2 regions of the Micromonospora sp. NPDC047074 genome follow, and region 2 is predicted to be linked to the other one. Evidence: predicted binding sites of a transcription regulator. Region 2 holds the regulator's gene; the other holds the start of a gene.
The links. The regulator HrcA, encoded in region 2, represses chaperone genes, less so after heat shock. The targets are predictions, from matches to a motif close to GGTTNGCACNCTCNNNNNGAGNGTGCNAACC.
Positions count from the first base shown of each region.

Region 1: groES (co-chaperone GroES) is a predicted target of HrcA. The motif match lies at 1,892-1,922, and genes of this name have one in related genera.

Region 1 is NZ_JBEYVB010000060.1:18,397-25,888, reverse strand. It holds gene groL (chaperonin GroEL) at 1-1,373, opposite strand, end outside; gene groES (co-chaperone GroES) at 1,444-1,758, opposite strand; gene ABZ809_RS33265 (methyltransferase domain-containing protein) at 2,008-3,231, shown strand; gene ybaK (Cys-tRNA(Pro) deacylase) at 3,281-3,760, shown strand; gene ABZ809_RS33255 (sugar ABC transporter substrate-binding protein) at 3,954-5,054, shown strand; gene ABZ809_RS33250 (ATP-binding cassette domain-containing protein) at 5,158-5,982, shown strand; gene ABZ809_RS33245 (ABC transporter permease) at 5,979-7,238, shown strand; gene ABZ809_RS33240 (ROK family protein) at 7,267-7,492, shown strand, end outside.
Region 2 is NZ_JBEYVB010000038.1:28,376-35,867, reverse strand. It holds gene ABZ809_RS28710 (serine hydrolase domain-containing protein) at 1-1,021, opposite strand, end outside; gene ABZ809_RS28705 (histidine triad nucleotide-binding protein) at 1,018-1,377, opposite strand; gene ABZ809_RS28700 (SDR family oxidoreductase) at 1,550-2,311, shown strand; gene ABZ809_RS28695 (16S rRNA (uracil(1498)-N(3))-methyltransferase) at 2,397-3,131, opposite strand; gene dnaJ (molecular chaperone DnaJ) at 3,231-4,373, opposite strand; gene hrcA (heat-inducible transcriptional repressor HrcA) at 4,447-5,469, opposite strand; gene ABZ809_RS28680 (DUF4870 domain-containing protein) at 5,711-6,442, shown strand; gene hemW (radical SAM family heme chaperone HemW) at 6,494-7,492, opposite strand, start outside.

The DNA.
Region 1 (7,492 bases), on a different contig from region 2:
TGGCCGGCGTTCTGCGCGATCCAGCGCAGCGGCTCGACCAGCGCCTTGCGCACGATCGAGACACCCACCTTCTCGTCACCGGTGAAGCCGAGGTCGTCGTCGAGCGTCGGCAGGATCTGCGCCAGGGCGGCACCACCGCCGGGGACGGTGCCCTCCTCGACCGCGGCCTTGGTCGCGGCGATCGCGTCCTCGATGCGGTGCTTACGCTCCTTCATCTCGACCTCGGTCGCGGCGCCGACCTTGATGACCGCGATGCCGCCGGACAGCTTGGCCAGCCGCTCGGCGAGCTTCTCCCGGTCCCAGTCGGAGTCCGAGGCCTCGATCTCCTTGCGGATCTGCGCCACCCGGTCGGCGACCTCGCTCGCCTGGCCGCCGCCGTCGACGACCGTGGTGTTCTCCTTGTCGACCACCACGCGCCGGGCGGTGCCGAGCACCTCCAGGCCCACCTGGTCGAGCTTGTAGCCCAGCTCCGGGGCGACCAGCTCGGCGCCGGTGAGGATCGCCATGTCCTGGAGCATCGCCTTGCGGCGGTCGCCGAAGCCGGGGGCCTTCACCGCGCAGACCTTCAGGGTCTTGCGGATCGAGTTGACCACCAGCGTCGACAGCGCCTGGCCCTCGACGTCCTCGGCGATGATCAGCAGCGGCTTGCTGTTCTGGAGGACCTTCTCCAGCAGCGGCAGCAGCTCCTCGATCGCCGAGATCTTCTGCGTGGTGATCAGGATGTACGGGTCCTCCAGGACCGACTCCTGCCCCTCCGCGTCGGTGACGAAGTTCGGCGAGATGAAGCCCTTGTCGAACTGGAGACCCTCGGTCACGTCCAGCTCGGTGTGCAGGGCGGAGCCCTCCTCGACGGTGATGACACCGTCGCGGCCGACCCGCTCCATCGCCTCGGCGATCAGCTCGCCGATCGTGGCGTCCTGCGCGGAGATCGTCGCGACGTGCGCGATCGACTCCTTGTCGGCGACCTCGACCGCGCGGCCGAGCAGCGCCTCCGAGACCTTGGCGGCCGCCGCGTCGATGCCCCGCTTGAGGCCCGCCGGGTTGGCGCCGGCCGTGACATTGCGCAGGCCCTCGCGGACCATCGCCTGGGCCAGCACGGTGGCGGTCGTGGTCCCGTCGCCGGCGACGTCGTTGGTCTTGGTCGCCACCTCCTTGACCAGCTGCGCGCCGAGGTTCTCGTACGGGTTGGTGAGCTCGATCTCCTTGGCGATGGTCACGCCGTCGTTGGTGATCGTGGGCGCACCGAATTTCTTGTCCAGAACGACGTTGCGCCCGCGCGGGCCGAGGGTGACCTTGACCGCGTCCGCGAGCGCGTTGACACCGTGCTCGAGCAGGTGCCGGGCGTCGTCCGAGAAGCTCAGGATCTTCGCCATGAATGTCCCTTCGAAGCGACGTCGCCCCGGCCCGGCGAGCCGGACCGGGGCGACGACACTGATCGGTTGCTTACTTCTCGATGACCGCGAGGACGTCGCGGGCGGAGAGCACCAGGTACTCCTCGCCGGCGTACTTGACCTCGGTGCCGCCGTACTTCGAGTAGAGGACGGTGTCGCCGACCTTCACGTCGACCGGCACGCGGTTGCCCTTGTCGTCGATCCGGCCCGGGCCGACAGCGAGGACGGTGCCCTCCTGCGGCTTCTCCTTGGCGGTGTCGGGGATCACGATGCCGGAGGCGGTGGTGGTCTCGGCCTCGTTCGCCTGGACCACGATGCGGTCCTCGAGCGGCTTGATCGCAACCTTGGTCGCGGTAGTCACGGGCATACCCTCCCGGGTACTTGGTTTCGTTACCGGCCGGCATGCCGACCAGCGTCAATCTGCCACATGCCACCGGGCGGGGCCGTCGTCGCGGGTGCCGGTCCGCCTGGCGTTCAGCGCCCGGGCCACGGGGCCCGGAAGCTGGCACCCTCGGGGTGAGAGTGCTAATCGCAGGTTATTCCTCGGCTAGCACTCCGTCAAGGAGAGTGCCAACCCGCCGGCCGGCGCGTCGGGCCCGACGACCACAATGGCCGGGTGGATCTCGACCAGTTCGCCGCCCTGCGTACGCCCGAGGGGTCGGCCGCGCTCGACGCGGCGGCACGGGTGGCCGGCGGCGACCCGCTGACCGCGGCGGCCACGCTCCGCTCCGCCGGGCTACCGGCCGGCCTGGCGGCCGCCGCGCTCACCCAGGCCGAGCTGCGGCGCCGGGCGGTCGGCAAGTTCGGGCCCGCCGCGGCGGGGATGTTCCTCACCCGGGCCGGCCTGGAGCAGGCCACCCGTGGCGTCGTCGCGGCGCGGCGGGCCGACCGGCTACGGGCCGCCGGGGTGCGCACCCTCGCCGACCTCGGCTGCGGCCTCGGCGCGGACGCGCTGGCCGCCGCCCGGGCCGGCATCCGGGTGTACGGCGTGGAGGCCGACCCGCTGACCGCCGCGATGGCCGCCGCGAACGCCGCGGCGGCCGGACTGGCCGAGGAGTTCACCGTGGAGTGCGGCGACGCCACGGCGTTCGACGTGGGCCGGGTCGACGGGGTGTTCTGCGACCCGGCGCGCCGGAAGGCGGGCACCGGGCGGCGGATCTTCGACCCGACCGCGTACTCCCCGCCCTGGGACTTCGTCGTCGGGCTGGCCGAGCGGGTGCCGCACACGGTGGTGAAGGTGGCGCCCGGCATCGACCATGCGCTGATCCCGGCGGGCGCCGAGGCGGAGTGGGTGAGCGTCGACGGCGACCTGGTCGAGGCGGCCCTGTGGTGCGGCGGCCTCGCCGGGACCCCCCGCCGCGCCACCCTGCTGCGCGGTAAGGAAGGGCCCCCTGTCAACGCCTCCGGTGGAGGAAGGGTCCCCTGCCATCAGTTGACGGGCTCCGGGGACGCCGAGGCCCCGGTCGGCCCGGTCGGCCGCTTCCTGTACGACCCGGACCCGGCGGTGGTCCGCGCGCACCTGGTCGCGGAGCTGGCCGAGACCCTGGGCGCGACGCTGGCCGACCCGAGCATCGCCTACCTGTACGCGGACGCGGCGACGCCGACGCCGTTCGCCCGCTGCCTGGAGGTCACCGACGTGCTGCCCTTCTCGCTCAAGCGGCTGCGGGCGCTGCTGCGGGAGCGCCGGGTCGGGCGGGTGGAGATCCTCAAGCGCGGGTCCGCCCTGGAACCGGAGAAGCTTCGGCGGGACCTGCGGCTGGCCGGCGACGAGGCGGCCAGCCTGGTGTTGACCCGGGTCGCCGGGGCACCGACGGCGCTGGTCTGCCGGCCGGTCGGGTAACGAGCATTTCGGCTCGCGGGTCGCGCCGCCCGGGGTTAGCTTGTCGGTCATGGCGGGACAGGGCACCCCGGCGACGGTGCTGCTGACGAAGCGGAAGATCGCCCACAGCACCCATCCGTACGACGTCTCCCCGGACGCGCCCCACTACGGCGCGCTGGTCGCGGCGGCGCTCGGGGTACCGCCGGAGCGGGTGTTCAAGTCGCTGGTCGCCGAGGTCGACGGCGCGCTGACCGTCGCGGTCGTGCCGGTCACCGGGGAGCTGGACCTCAAGGCGCTCGCCACGGCGGTCGGCGGCAAGCGGGCCACCATGGCCGACCGGGCGGCGGCCGAGCGGGCCACCGGCTACGTACGCGGCGGGATCAGCCCGCTCGGCCAACGCCGGCGACTGCCCACGGTGCTCGACTCGTCGGCGCTCGACCATCCCACCGTCTACGTCTCGGCGGGCCGGCGCGGCCTCCAACTCCAGCTCGCCCCGCAGGATCTGGTGGCGCTGACCGGGGCGGCCACGGCCCCGCTCTCCACCCGCTGACCTGGGCCACCGCACTGGGCGGCGGGAGAGCGCTCCCGCACCCCGCGGCGGCCAGGTGTCAGGGACGTTGCTGAATTGTTACCGCCGACAACAAACTCGCCACCTCGGCTCTCTTGTGCCCACGGTGTGACCCGGAATACGTTGCCGGACACAACAAAACGCATCGTCCCCCACCCCCGAAAGGACCCTGCACATGCGCAAGGGCTTCCTCACCCTCGCCGCCGTGGGCCTGCTCGCCACGGGCAGCATGACCGCCTGCGGCGACGACTCCGGCAGCGGTGACCAGGCCGGCGGCAGCGACAAGACTCCGAAGATCGGCGTGATCCTGCCGGACAGCAAGTCCTCCGCCCGCTGGGAGGGCGCGGACCGCAGATTCCTGGAGGAGGCGTTCAAGGCCGCCGGCGTCCAGTACGACATCCAGAACGCCCAGGGCGACAAGTCGGCGTTCCAGACCATCGCCGACCAGATGATCACCAACGGGGTGACCGCCCTCATGATCGTCAACCTGGACTCCGGCACCGGCAAGGCCGTGCTCGACAAGGCGAAGTCCCAGGGCGTCGCGACGATCGACTACGACCGGCTCACCCTGGGCGGCTCGGCCACCTACTACGTCAGCTTCGACAACGAGGTCGTCGGCAAGCTCCAGGGCGAGGGCCTGAGCAAGTGCCTGACCGACAAGGGCGCCAAGAACCCGGTCGTGGCCTACCTGAACGGCTCCCCGACCGACAACAACGCCACCCTCTTCAAGAACGGGTACGACTCGGTGCTCAAGCCGAAGTTCGACTCGAAGGAGTACACCAAGGGCCCGGACCAGAACGTTCCGGAGTGGGACAACGCCCAGGCGGCCACCATCTTCGAGCAGATGCTCACCCAGACCGGCGGCAAGATCGACGGAGTGCTCGCCGCCAACGACGGTCTCGGCAACGCGGCCATCTCGGTGCTGAAGAAGAACAAGCTCAACGGGAAGGTCCCGGTGACCGGCCAGGACGCCACCCCGCAGGGCCTGCAGAACATCCTCGCCGGCGACCAGTGCATGACCGTCTACAAGGCGATCAAGGAGGAGGCGAAGGCCGCCTCCGACCTGGCCATCGCGGTGGCCAAGGGCGAGAAGAAGGAGACGGGCCAGGTGGTCAAGGACCCGGAGGGCGGCCGGGACGTCCCGTCGGTGCTGCTGACCCCGAAGCTGATCTTCAAGGAGAACGTCAAGGACGTCATCGCCGACGGCTACGTCACCAAGGACGAGGTCTGCGCCGGGGCGTACGCCAAGCTCTGCGCCGACGCCGGCATCAGCTGACCCGTACCCGATCCATGCGCACGCCGCCCGGCACGGACCCCGTGCCGGGCGGCTCGCGCCGGACGGGATCCGAGACCTCCCCCTCCGTCTGAAGGAGCCCCCCGTGTCCGCAACCCCCCTGCTGGAGCTACGCGGGATCGACAAGAGCTTCGGTCCCGTCCAGGTCCTGCGCGACGTCGCCTTCTCCGCCCACCCGGGCGAGGTGACCGCGCTGGTCGGCGACAACGGCGCCGGCAAGTCGACCCTCGTCAAGTGCATCAGCGGCATCCACCCCACCGACGCCGGCGAGTTCCTCTTCGACGGCCGGCCGGTGAGCATCAACAGCCCCCGCGACGCCGCCGCGCTCGGCATCGAGGTCGTCTACCAGGACCTCGCGCTCTGCGACAACCTCGACATCGTGCAGAACATGTTCCTCGGGCGGGAGAAGCGCAGCGGCATCGTCCTCGACGAGCCGACCATGGAGCAGATGGCCGCCGACACCCTAGCCGGGCTGAGCGTACGGACCGTGAAGTCGCTGCGGCAGCACGTCTCCAGCCTCTCCGGCGGCCAGCGCCAGACCGTGGCGATCGCCAAGGCCGTGCTCTGGAACAGCAGACTCGTCATCCTCGACGAGCCAACCGCCGCGCTCGGCGTCGCGCAGACCGCCCAGGTGCTCGAACTCGTCCGCCGGCTGGCCGACAACGGCCTGGCCGTGGTGCTCATCTCGCACAACATGAACGACGTCTTCGCCGTCTCCGACCGGATCGCCGCGCTCTACCTCGGGCAGATGGTCGCCCAGGTGAAGACCACCGAAATCACCCACTCGCAGGTGGTCGAGCTGATCACCGCCGGTCGTTCCGGCGGGCTCGGGCTCGCCGCCGAGCCGGCCAACGGCGGCAACGGGCACGGCGCGGAGCCGGCCGACACCACCTCAGGAGGGGCCCGATGACCACCACCGTCGTGCAGAAGGACGGCCCGGCGGCCGTCACACCGCCGCCCAGCCTCGGCAGCCACGTCCGCAACTACGTGAGCCGGGTACGCGGCGGCGACATCGGCGCGCTACCCGCCGTGCTCGGCCTGATCGTGCTCTGCACGGTCTTCTCGATCATGCGGCCGTCGTTCCTCACCGCCGGCAACTTCGCCAACCTGTTCACCCAGGGCGCGGCGACCACGCTGATCGCGATGGGGCTGGTCTTCGTGCTGCTGCTCGGCGAGATCGACCTCTCCGCCGGCTTCGCCAGCGGGGTCTGCGCCGCCATCCTCGCCAACGTCGTCACCGTGCTCGGCTACCCGTGGTACGTGGCCGTGCTCGCCGCGCTCGTCACCGGCGTGGCGATCGGCACCGCCCTCGGCTTCCTGGTCGCGAAGATCGGCATCCCGTCCTTCGTGGTTACCCTCGCCGGCTTCCTCGCCTTCCAGGGCATCGTGCTGATGCTGATGGAGGAGGGCACCAACATCTCGGTCCGCGACGAGGTGCTGGTGGCCATCGCCAACCGCAACCTCTCCCCCGTCCTCGGCTGGCTGCTGGCCGCCGTGGCGGTCGCCGGCTACGCGGCCGTGCAACTGCTCCGGCACCGTACGCGCGCCGCCCGGGGGCTGGTCACCGACCCGGCCGCGGTGGTGTTCGCCCGGATCGGCGGGCTGGCGCTCATCCTCGGCGCGGCGGTCTTCATCCTGAACCTGGAGCGCAGCCGCAACGTACTGATCAGCTCGCTCAAGGGCGTGCCGATCGTGGTGCCGATCATCGCGGTGCTGCTGGTCCTCTGGACGTTCGTGCTCCAGCGCACCAGCTACGGCCGGCACGTCTACGCGGTCGGCGGCAACAAGGAGGCGGCCCGCCGCGCGGGCATCAACGTGGACCGGATCCGCATCTCGGTCTTCGTGATCTGCTCCTCGATGGCGGCCGTCGGCGGTATCGTCGCCGCCAGCCGGGCCAACTCGGTGGACCCGAACACGGGGGGCAGTAACGTACTGCTCTACGCGGTCGGCGCGGCGGTCATCGGAGGCACCAGCCTCTTCGGCGGCAAGGGCCGGGTGCTCGACGCCGTCCTCGGTGGCGCGGTGGTCGCGGTCATCGACAACGGGATGGGCCTGATGGGATACAGCTCGGGGGTGAAGTACGTGGTCACCGGCGTGGTGCTGCTGCTCGCCGCGAGCGTGGACGCGTTCTCCCGCCGGCGTTCCACCGCCACCGGCAACCGCTGACCACCCCGCACCGGAAGCGACGACGGCGATGCGCGCGGGACCGAGCCAGGACGAGATCCGTCGGCAGAACCTGGGCGCGTTGCTGCGGTACGTGCACGTGCACGGGGCCACCACCCGTGCCGAGCTGACCACCACGCTGGGGCTCAACCGCAGCACCATCGGCGCGCTGACCGCCGACCTGGCCGGCGCCGGACTGGTCAGCGAGGGCGCTCCGAAGGAGACCGGCCGGGCCGGGCGACCGTCGCTGGTCGTCC
Region 2 (7,492 bases):
CCGCGGCGGCCAGCAGCCGGTGCGGGAGGTCGAGGACCTCGCCGGCGGTGCCGGAGGAACCGAGCACCGCGACGCCCATCGCGCCGGGGGTGCCCTCCCCGCCCCGCCGCCCGTAGACGCCGGCCAGGAAGCCGGGCATCGCCCCGTCGTGCCCGACGTGCATGATCCGCTCGCCCTGCGGCACCAGGATCAGGCCGAGCCCGAAGCCGACGGCCCAGAGCGTCTCGTCGGTGACCGTCGCCGGCCAGCGCATCTCCTCCAGCGTGGCCGGGGCCAGCACCGCGCCGGCCGGGTCCAGCGCCGCGGGGTCGGCGAGGAAGGCCGCCCACCGGGCCATGTCGGCGGCCGTGCTCCAGAGCTGCGCCGCCGGGCCGATCGCGGCGAAGTCGGCGGGCGGCTCGGGGTGCGCCTCGTCCGAGTACGCGTCGACCAGGAACCCGGTCGCGGCGCGCGGCCCCGGCTCCGTCGAGGTCTCGGCCAACGCCAGCGGGGTCAGCACCCGCTCGGCGAGCACCTCCGCCCAGGTGCCGCCGCGCAGGTGGCCGACGAGCCGGCCGAGCAGCGCCATGCCGAGGTTCGAGTAGTGGTAACGCCGGCCCGGTGGCAGCACCCGCTCGGCCCGGGCCAGGTCGGCGACCAGCCCCTCGGCGTCCGGAGCGCACAGCGTGTCCCAGACGTCGCCGTACGGCTCCCGTTGCAGGCCGGCGGTGTGCGACAGCAGCCGGCGCACCGTCAGCTCGCCGTGGGCCGGCAGCTCCAGGTGCCGGCCCAGCTCGTCGTCGAGGTCGAGCAGGCCGTCGTCACGGCATTGGAGGGTCAGCACGGCGGTGAACGTCTTGGTGACCGACCCGATCCGGAACCGGGTGCCCGGCCCCAGCTCGGCCTCGTTGCCGGTCCCGCCGACGGCGCACGTCCAGAGCGGGCGGTCGGCCCGGTGCAGGGCCACCGACACCGCCGGCACCCGGGCCTGCGCCTGGACCGACCGCACCAGCCGGGCCAGGCGGTCGGTCACCGCCGTCACGCGAGGTCCCGGGCCAGCATGGGGCCCAGCGGCGCGCCGCCGAGTACGTGCGCGTGCACGTGGAAGACCTCCTGGCCGCCGTACGCGCCGGTGTTGAACATCAGCCGGAAGCCGTCGCCGAGCAGCCCCTCGTCCTCGGCCACGGCGGCGGCCGTGGCGAGCACGTCCCCGGCCAGTGCCGGATCACCCTGGGCGAGCGTCGCCACGTCGGCGTAGTGCTCCTTCGGGATCACCAGCACGTGCACCGGCGCCTTCGGGGCGATGTCGCGGAAGGCGAGCGTGGTGGCGGTTTCCCGGACGACCGTGGCCGGGATCTCCCCGGCGACGATGCGGCAGAACAGGCAGTCGGTTCCCATGCGGGGCAGTGTAAGGAAGGGCACCTTATTAACGCCTGCGGTAGAGGAAGGGGCCCTTCCTAACGGCGGGCAGCGGCCGACGCACGACGCGGGGACCGGCGCGCGGCGGGCAGGCCGGCGCGGTACGGGGGCCGGCGTACGGCGCGGGGGCCGGCCAGGCATGATGGCCGGCGTGACTTCACGGGCGGTACTGGTGACGGGAGCCTCGCGCGGCATCGGGCGGGCGGTGGCGACCGCGTTCGCCGCCGGCGGTGACCGGGTGGCGATCCACCACCGGGACTCGGCGGAACTGGCCGAGGGGCTGCGCGCCGAACTGCCCGGCGAGGGACACGTGGTGGTCCGCGCCGACCTGACGGACCCGGACGCCGTACGGGCCATGGTGGACGAGGCGGCCGGCCTGCTCGGCGGGCTGGACGTGCTGGTCAACAACGCCGGGGTGTACGGCGACCGGAACGCCCCGCACCCGGTCTTCGGCGCCTCCTACGAGCAGTGGCGCGCGCAGTGGCGGCAGGTGCTGGAGACCAACCTGACCGGGGCGGGCAACGTCATCTGGTGCGCCGCGCAGCACATGCGCGACCGGGGCGGGCGGATCGTCAACGTCTCCTCCCGTGGGGCCTTCCGGGGAGAGCCGGAGCAGCCCGCCTACGGCGCGAGCAAGGCCGGGCTGAACGCCCTCGGGCAGTCGCTGGCGGTGGCCCTCGCCCCGTACGGCATCACGATCGCCACGGTGGCCCCGGGTTTCGTGGAGACCGACATGACCACCGGCCACCTGAGCGGGGACCGGGGCGCCGCGATCCGGGCGCAGAGCCCGTTCAACCGGGTGGCCCGCCCCGAGGAGATCGCCGCCGCCGTGCACTGGCTGGCGTCCCCGCAGGCGGAGTGGGCCTCCGGCACCATCGTCGACCTCAACGGCGCCTCCTACCTGCGCACCTGACCCGCCCGGCCCGGACGGAACCGGCCAGGATCCCGGCCGGAGAGGTCGGAACCCAGGCAGCAGGATCACAACCCGGGGCGACGGGTCACCAGTGGGCGAGGCGGGTGGCGAGGACCGAGAGGGCGGCCACCCCGGCCGTCGAGGTGCGCAGCACCGAGGGCCCCAGGCGTACGGCGCGGGCCCCGGCGGCCAGGAAGGCGTCCAGCTCGGCGTCGGCGATGCCGCCCTCGGGGCCGACGACCAGCACGATCTCCCCGGTGGCGGGCAACTCGACGGTGGTCAGCCGCTCCTGCGCCTCCTCGTGCAGCACGAACGCGGCAGCGGCTCCGGAGATCCGGCGGGTCACCCGGGTCGTCGACTCGTCCGGCGTGCCGGCGACCACGGGCAGCCAGGCACGGCGGGCCTGCTTGGCCGCCTCCCGGGCGGTCGCCGCCCACTTCTCCCGCGCCCGTACGCCCCGGTCGCCGCGCCACTGGGTCACCGACCGGGCGGCCGCCCAGGGCACGATCTCGTCCACGCCGACCTCGGTCATCGCCTGCACGGCCAGCTCACCCCGGTCGCCCTTGGCGATGCCCTGCACCACCACCAGGCGCGGCACGGGCGCGTCGACGTACCCCCGGGAGGTGATCTCGAGGTCGAGGGTGCCGCGGCCGACGGCGGTGACCACGGCGGTGGCCGTGCCGCCCCGCCCGTCGGCGAGCAGCAGGCGCTCCCCGACCCGCAGCCGTTGCACGGTCGCGGCGTGGTGCCCCTCGGGGCCGTCGAGGACCAGCCGGTCGTCGGTGGGCAGCGGATCGACCAGGAACAGCGGCGCGGACACGACGATCAGGCTAGCCGCCCCGCCCGGCGCCGGGGCGGCCAGGCGCACACCGAGCCGGGCCGACGGGCCGCCGCGCCTGCGGCGACCCGGGCCGGACCGTCAGGCGTGGCCGTTGAAGGCGTCGCGCATCCGGGAGAAGAAGCCGCCCTGCTTGCTCAGCTCGGCGACCTCCTCGCCCCGGGTCTTGGCGAAGTCGCGCAGCATCCGCTCCTGGTCGGCGTCGAGCTTGGTGGGCGTGCGCACGTCGAGGTGGACGTAGAGGTCGCCCCGGCCGGTGCCGCGCAGGTGCGGCACGCCCCGGGCACGCAGCCGCAGCGTGCTGCCCGGCTGGGTGCCGGCCTTGACGTCGACCGTCTCCTCGCTGTCCAGCGTCTTGATGGTCAGTCGGGTGCCGAGCGCCGCCGCGGTCATCGGCACCGTGACCCGGCAGTGCAGGTCGTCGCCCTTGCGGGAGTAGACGTCGTGCGGCCGCTCGTGGATCTCCACGTAGAGGTCGCCGGCCGTGCCGCCGCCCGGACCGACCTCGCCCTGCTGGGCGAGCCGGATGCGCATGCCGTCCTCGACGCCGGCCGGGATCTTGACGGTCAGCGACCGCCGCGTCCGGACCCGGCCGTCGCCCGCGCAGGTCGGGCAGGGCTGCGGAATGGTGGTGCCGTGCCCCTGGCAGACCGTGCACGGACGGGCGGAGACGACCTGGCCGAGGAAGGTGCGTTGCACGGACTGCACCTCGCCCCGGCCGGCGCACGCCTCACAGGTGGCCAGGTGGGTGCCGGCCGCCGTGCCGGCGCCCGAGCAGGTCGTGCAGAGCACGGCGGTGTCGACGGTGATCGGCGCCTCGACGCCGAACGCGGTCTCGTGCAGGTCCAGTTCCAGCCGCAGGATCGCGTCGGCGCCGGGCCGGGTCCGTGGCCGTGGCCCCCGCGAACCGCCGGCCGCTCCGCCGAAGAACGCGTCCATGATGTCCTGGAAGCCGACGAACGGCCCGGCACCGCCGGGACCGCCCGGGCCCGCGCCCCCGCCGCCGGGGGCGAGCGGGTCGCCGCCCAGGTCGACGATCTGCCGTTTCCGGTCGTCCGACAGGACCTCGTACGCGGCGTTGATGTCCTTGAACTTCTCCTGGGCCTCCGGATCCGGATTCACATCCGGGTGGAACTGCCGCGCCAGCTTGCGGTAGGCGCGCTTGATCTCGTCGTCGGAGGCTTCCCGGCTCACCCCGAGAATGCCGTAGTAGTCCCTGGCCACTGCGTTCCGTGTCCTCATGTTCGTCTCGCGTTGCACCGGTCGCCGGCCGGAACCGGCCGTCGGCCCTGACTGGTCAGTTCTGGGCCAGCAGCTCGCCCACGTAGCGTGCCACGGCCCTCACCGTGGCGATGGTGCCGGGGTAGTCCATCCGGGTCGGCCCGAGCACCCCGAGGCCGCCCACGCTGGTCGAGCCCGGCCCGTAGCCGGTACTGACCACGGAGGCGGCCCGCAGGTTGTCGATCTCGTTCTCGTCGCCGATCAGTACCCGCGTCGTGCTCGGCTCCGCCTCGCCGATGAGCTTGAGCATCACGACCTCCTCCTCCAGCGCCTCCAGGATGGGGCGCAGCGAGCCCTGGAAGTCGAGCAGGCCCCCTCGGGTGAGGTTGGCGGTGCCGGCCAGCGCGATCCGCTCCTCGTGCCGCTCGATCAGCGTCTCGAGCAGCACCGTGGAGAGGGTGGTCATGGCCGGCCGCAGGTGCGGCACCGACTCCTCGACCAGCGCCTGCACCAGCGGCGGGGTCTCCGACAGGCGGGTGCCGACCAGCTTCTCGTTGACCAGCCGCCGCAGGTCCATGACGTCCTCGGCGGGGATCGGCGCGGGCAGCTCGACCAGCCGCTGCTCGACCCGGCCGGTGTCGGCGATCATGACCAGCATCAGCCGGGTGGTCGAGATCGGCACCAGCTCCAGGTGACGCACCGAGGAGCGGGCCAGGCTCGGGTACTGCACCACGGCGACCTGCCGGGTGAGCTGGGCCAGCAGCCGGACGGTGCGGTGCACCACGTCGTCCAGGTCGACCGCGCCGAACATGAAGCGCTCGATCGCCCGGCGCTCGGCCGGACTGAGCGGCTTGACCCGGGACAGCCGGTCCACGAAGAGCCGGTAGCCCCGATCGGTGGGCACCCGGCCGGCACTGGTGTGCGGCTGGCGGATGTAGCCCTCCTCCTCCAGCACGGCCATGTCGTTGCGGACGGTCGCCGGGGACACCCCGAGCTGGTGCCGCTCGACCAGCGCCTTGCTGCCGATGGGCTCCTGCGTGGCGACGTAGTCTTCGACGATCGCGCGGAGCACGGCGAGCTTGCGGTCGTCGAGACCCATCCGCCCCACCTCCTGTCGCACGTCGGCCCCGCCACCCGGTGGACCGGGCGGCTGCTGGCACTCGACTGTAGCGAGTGCCAGTCTACGTCGGCAGACCCACCGACGCGATGATCAACCTCGGGCGATCGGGCCGACCTCCCGCACCCGGGGCCCGGTCCGGCGCCGGCCCGCACCGGCCATTCGGACATCACGGCCGGTGTCACGCTGGTGCCGCCTTGCCGGCTGCCCCTACCGTGACCTCATGACTGAACCACCTCGCCCTCCCGGAGCGGGGGACCCCGGCGCCCAGCCGGACCCGGCCGCCCCGCCGGGGTTTCCCGGCTCTTCCGGCACCAACGAACCCACCGCACCACTGTCCGGGCCGCCGGGCCCGGGCGGCTATCCCCCGCCCGGTGGCTATCCACCACCCACCGGTGACCAACCGCCGTCGGGCGGCTACCCTCCGCCGGGCGACTATCCCCCGCCGGGTGACTATGCCCCGCCTGGAGGCTACCCACCGCAGGGAGGCTATCCGCCGCCCGGCGCCTACCCGCCGCCCGGCGACTACCCGCCCGGCGGGTTCCCCCCGCCGGGGGCCGGCTACCCGGCCGGTGGTGGCTACGGCCCGCCCACCGGCGGCTACGCCAGCGCCGAGGACAAGAACTGGGCGCTGATCGCCCACTTCGGCGGCGCGGCCGGCGTGATCCTCGGTGGCGGGCTGCTGGGCTGGCTGGCACCGCTCATCGCGATGATGACCCGCGGGCAGCAGTCGCCGACCGTCCGCGCGCACGCCGTCGCGGCGCTGAACTTCCAGATCACCTGGACGATCATCGGCGTGCTGAGCTGGGTGCTCACGCTGATCACCTGCGGCATCCTGTTCTTCGTCCCGATGCTCGTCTGGCTGGTGCCGCTGATCTTCGGGATCGTCGGCGGGGTCAAGGCCAACGAGGGCGTGCTCTACCGCTACCCGATGGTGTACAGCTTCGCCAAGTGACCCGGGGGGCCGGCCGCTCCCCCGGCTGGCCCCCGGCCACGGCCGCCCGGCTCAGGGCAGCAGGTCGCGGACGACCGCGTCGGCGAGCAGCCGCCCCCGCAGGGTCAGCACGGCCCGGCCGGCCGCGTACTCGCCGGCGGCCAGCAGCCCGTCGGCGAGCGCCCGCTCGGCACCGTGGCGGCCGGCGGCGTCGAGGGCGTCCAGCGGCAACCCGGAGGCGAGGCGCAGCCGGAGCATGACGTCCTCCATGTGCGCCTCGCCAGCGGTGAGCACCTCGCGGGCCAGGCCGGGCGACTCGCCGCCGGCCAGGCGTTTCGCGTACGTCGTGGGGTGCTTGACGTTCCACCAGCGCACGCCGCCGACGTGGCTGTGCGCCCCCGGGCCGAGGCCCCACCAGTCGGCGCCCGTCCAGTAGAGCAGGTTGTGCCGGCACCGGGCCGCCTCGCCGCGGGCCCAGTTCGACACCTCGTACCAGGAGAGCCCGGCCGCGTCGAGGGCGGCCTCCGCGGCGAGGTAACGGTCCGCGGCGACGTCGTCGGAGGGGTACGGCAACTCGCCGCGCCGCATCCGGGTGGCCAGCCGGGTGCCGTCCTCCACGATCAGGGCGTACGCGCTGACGTGGTCCACCCCGGCGGCGACGACCTGGTCGAGGGAGGCGGCGAAGTCCGCCTCCGTCTCCCCCGGCGTGCCGTAGATGAGGTCGAGGTTGACGTGGTCGAACCCGGCGTCGCGCGCCTCCCGGGCGGCGGCGACGGCCCGGCCGGCGCTGTGGGTCCGGTCCAGGATCGCCAGCACCCCCGGCGCGGCGGACTGCATGCCCAGCGAGATCCGGGTGTAGCCGGCGGCCCGCAGCGCCTTCAGCGACTCCGGCGTGACCGACTCGGGGTTGGCCTCGGTGGTCACCTCGGCGTCGGGCGCGAGCCCCCAGGTGCGGTCGATGCCGTCGAGGATCCGGGCCAGGTCGTCGGCGGGGAGCAGGGTCGGGGTGCCGCCGCCGACGAAGACCGTGTCGACCCGGGGCGGCGGGGCGTCGCCCAGCACCCGGCGGGC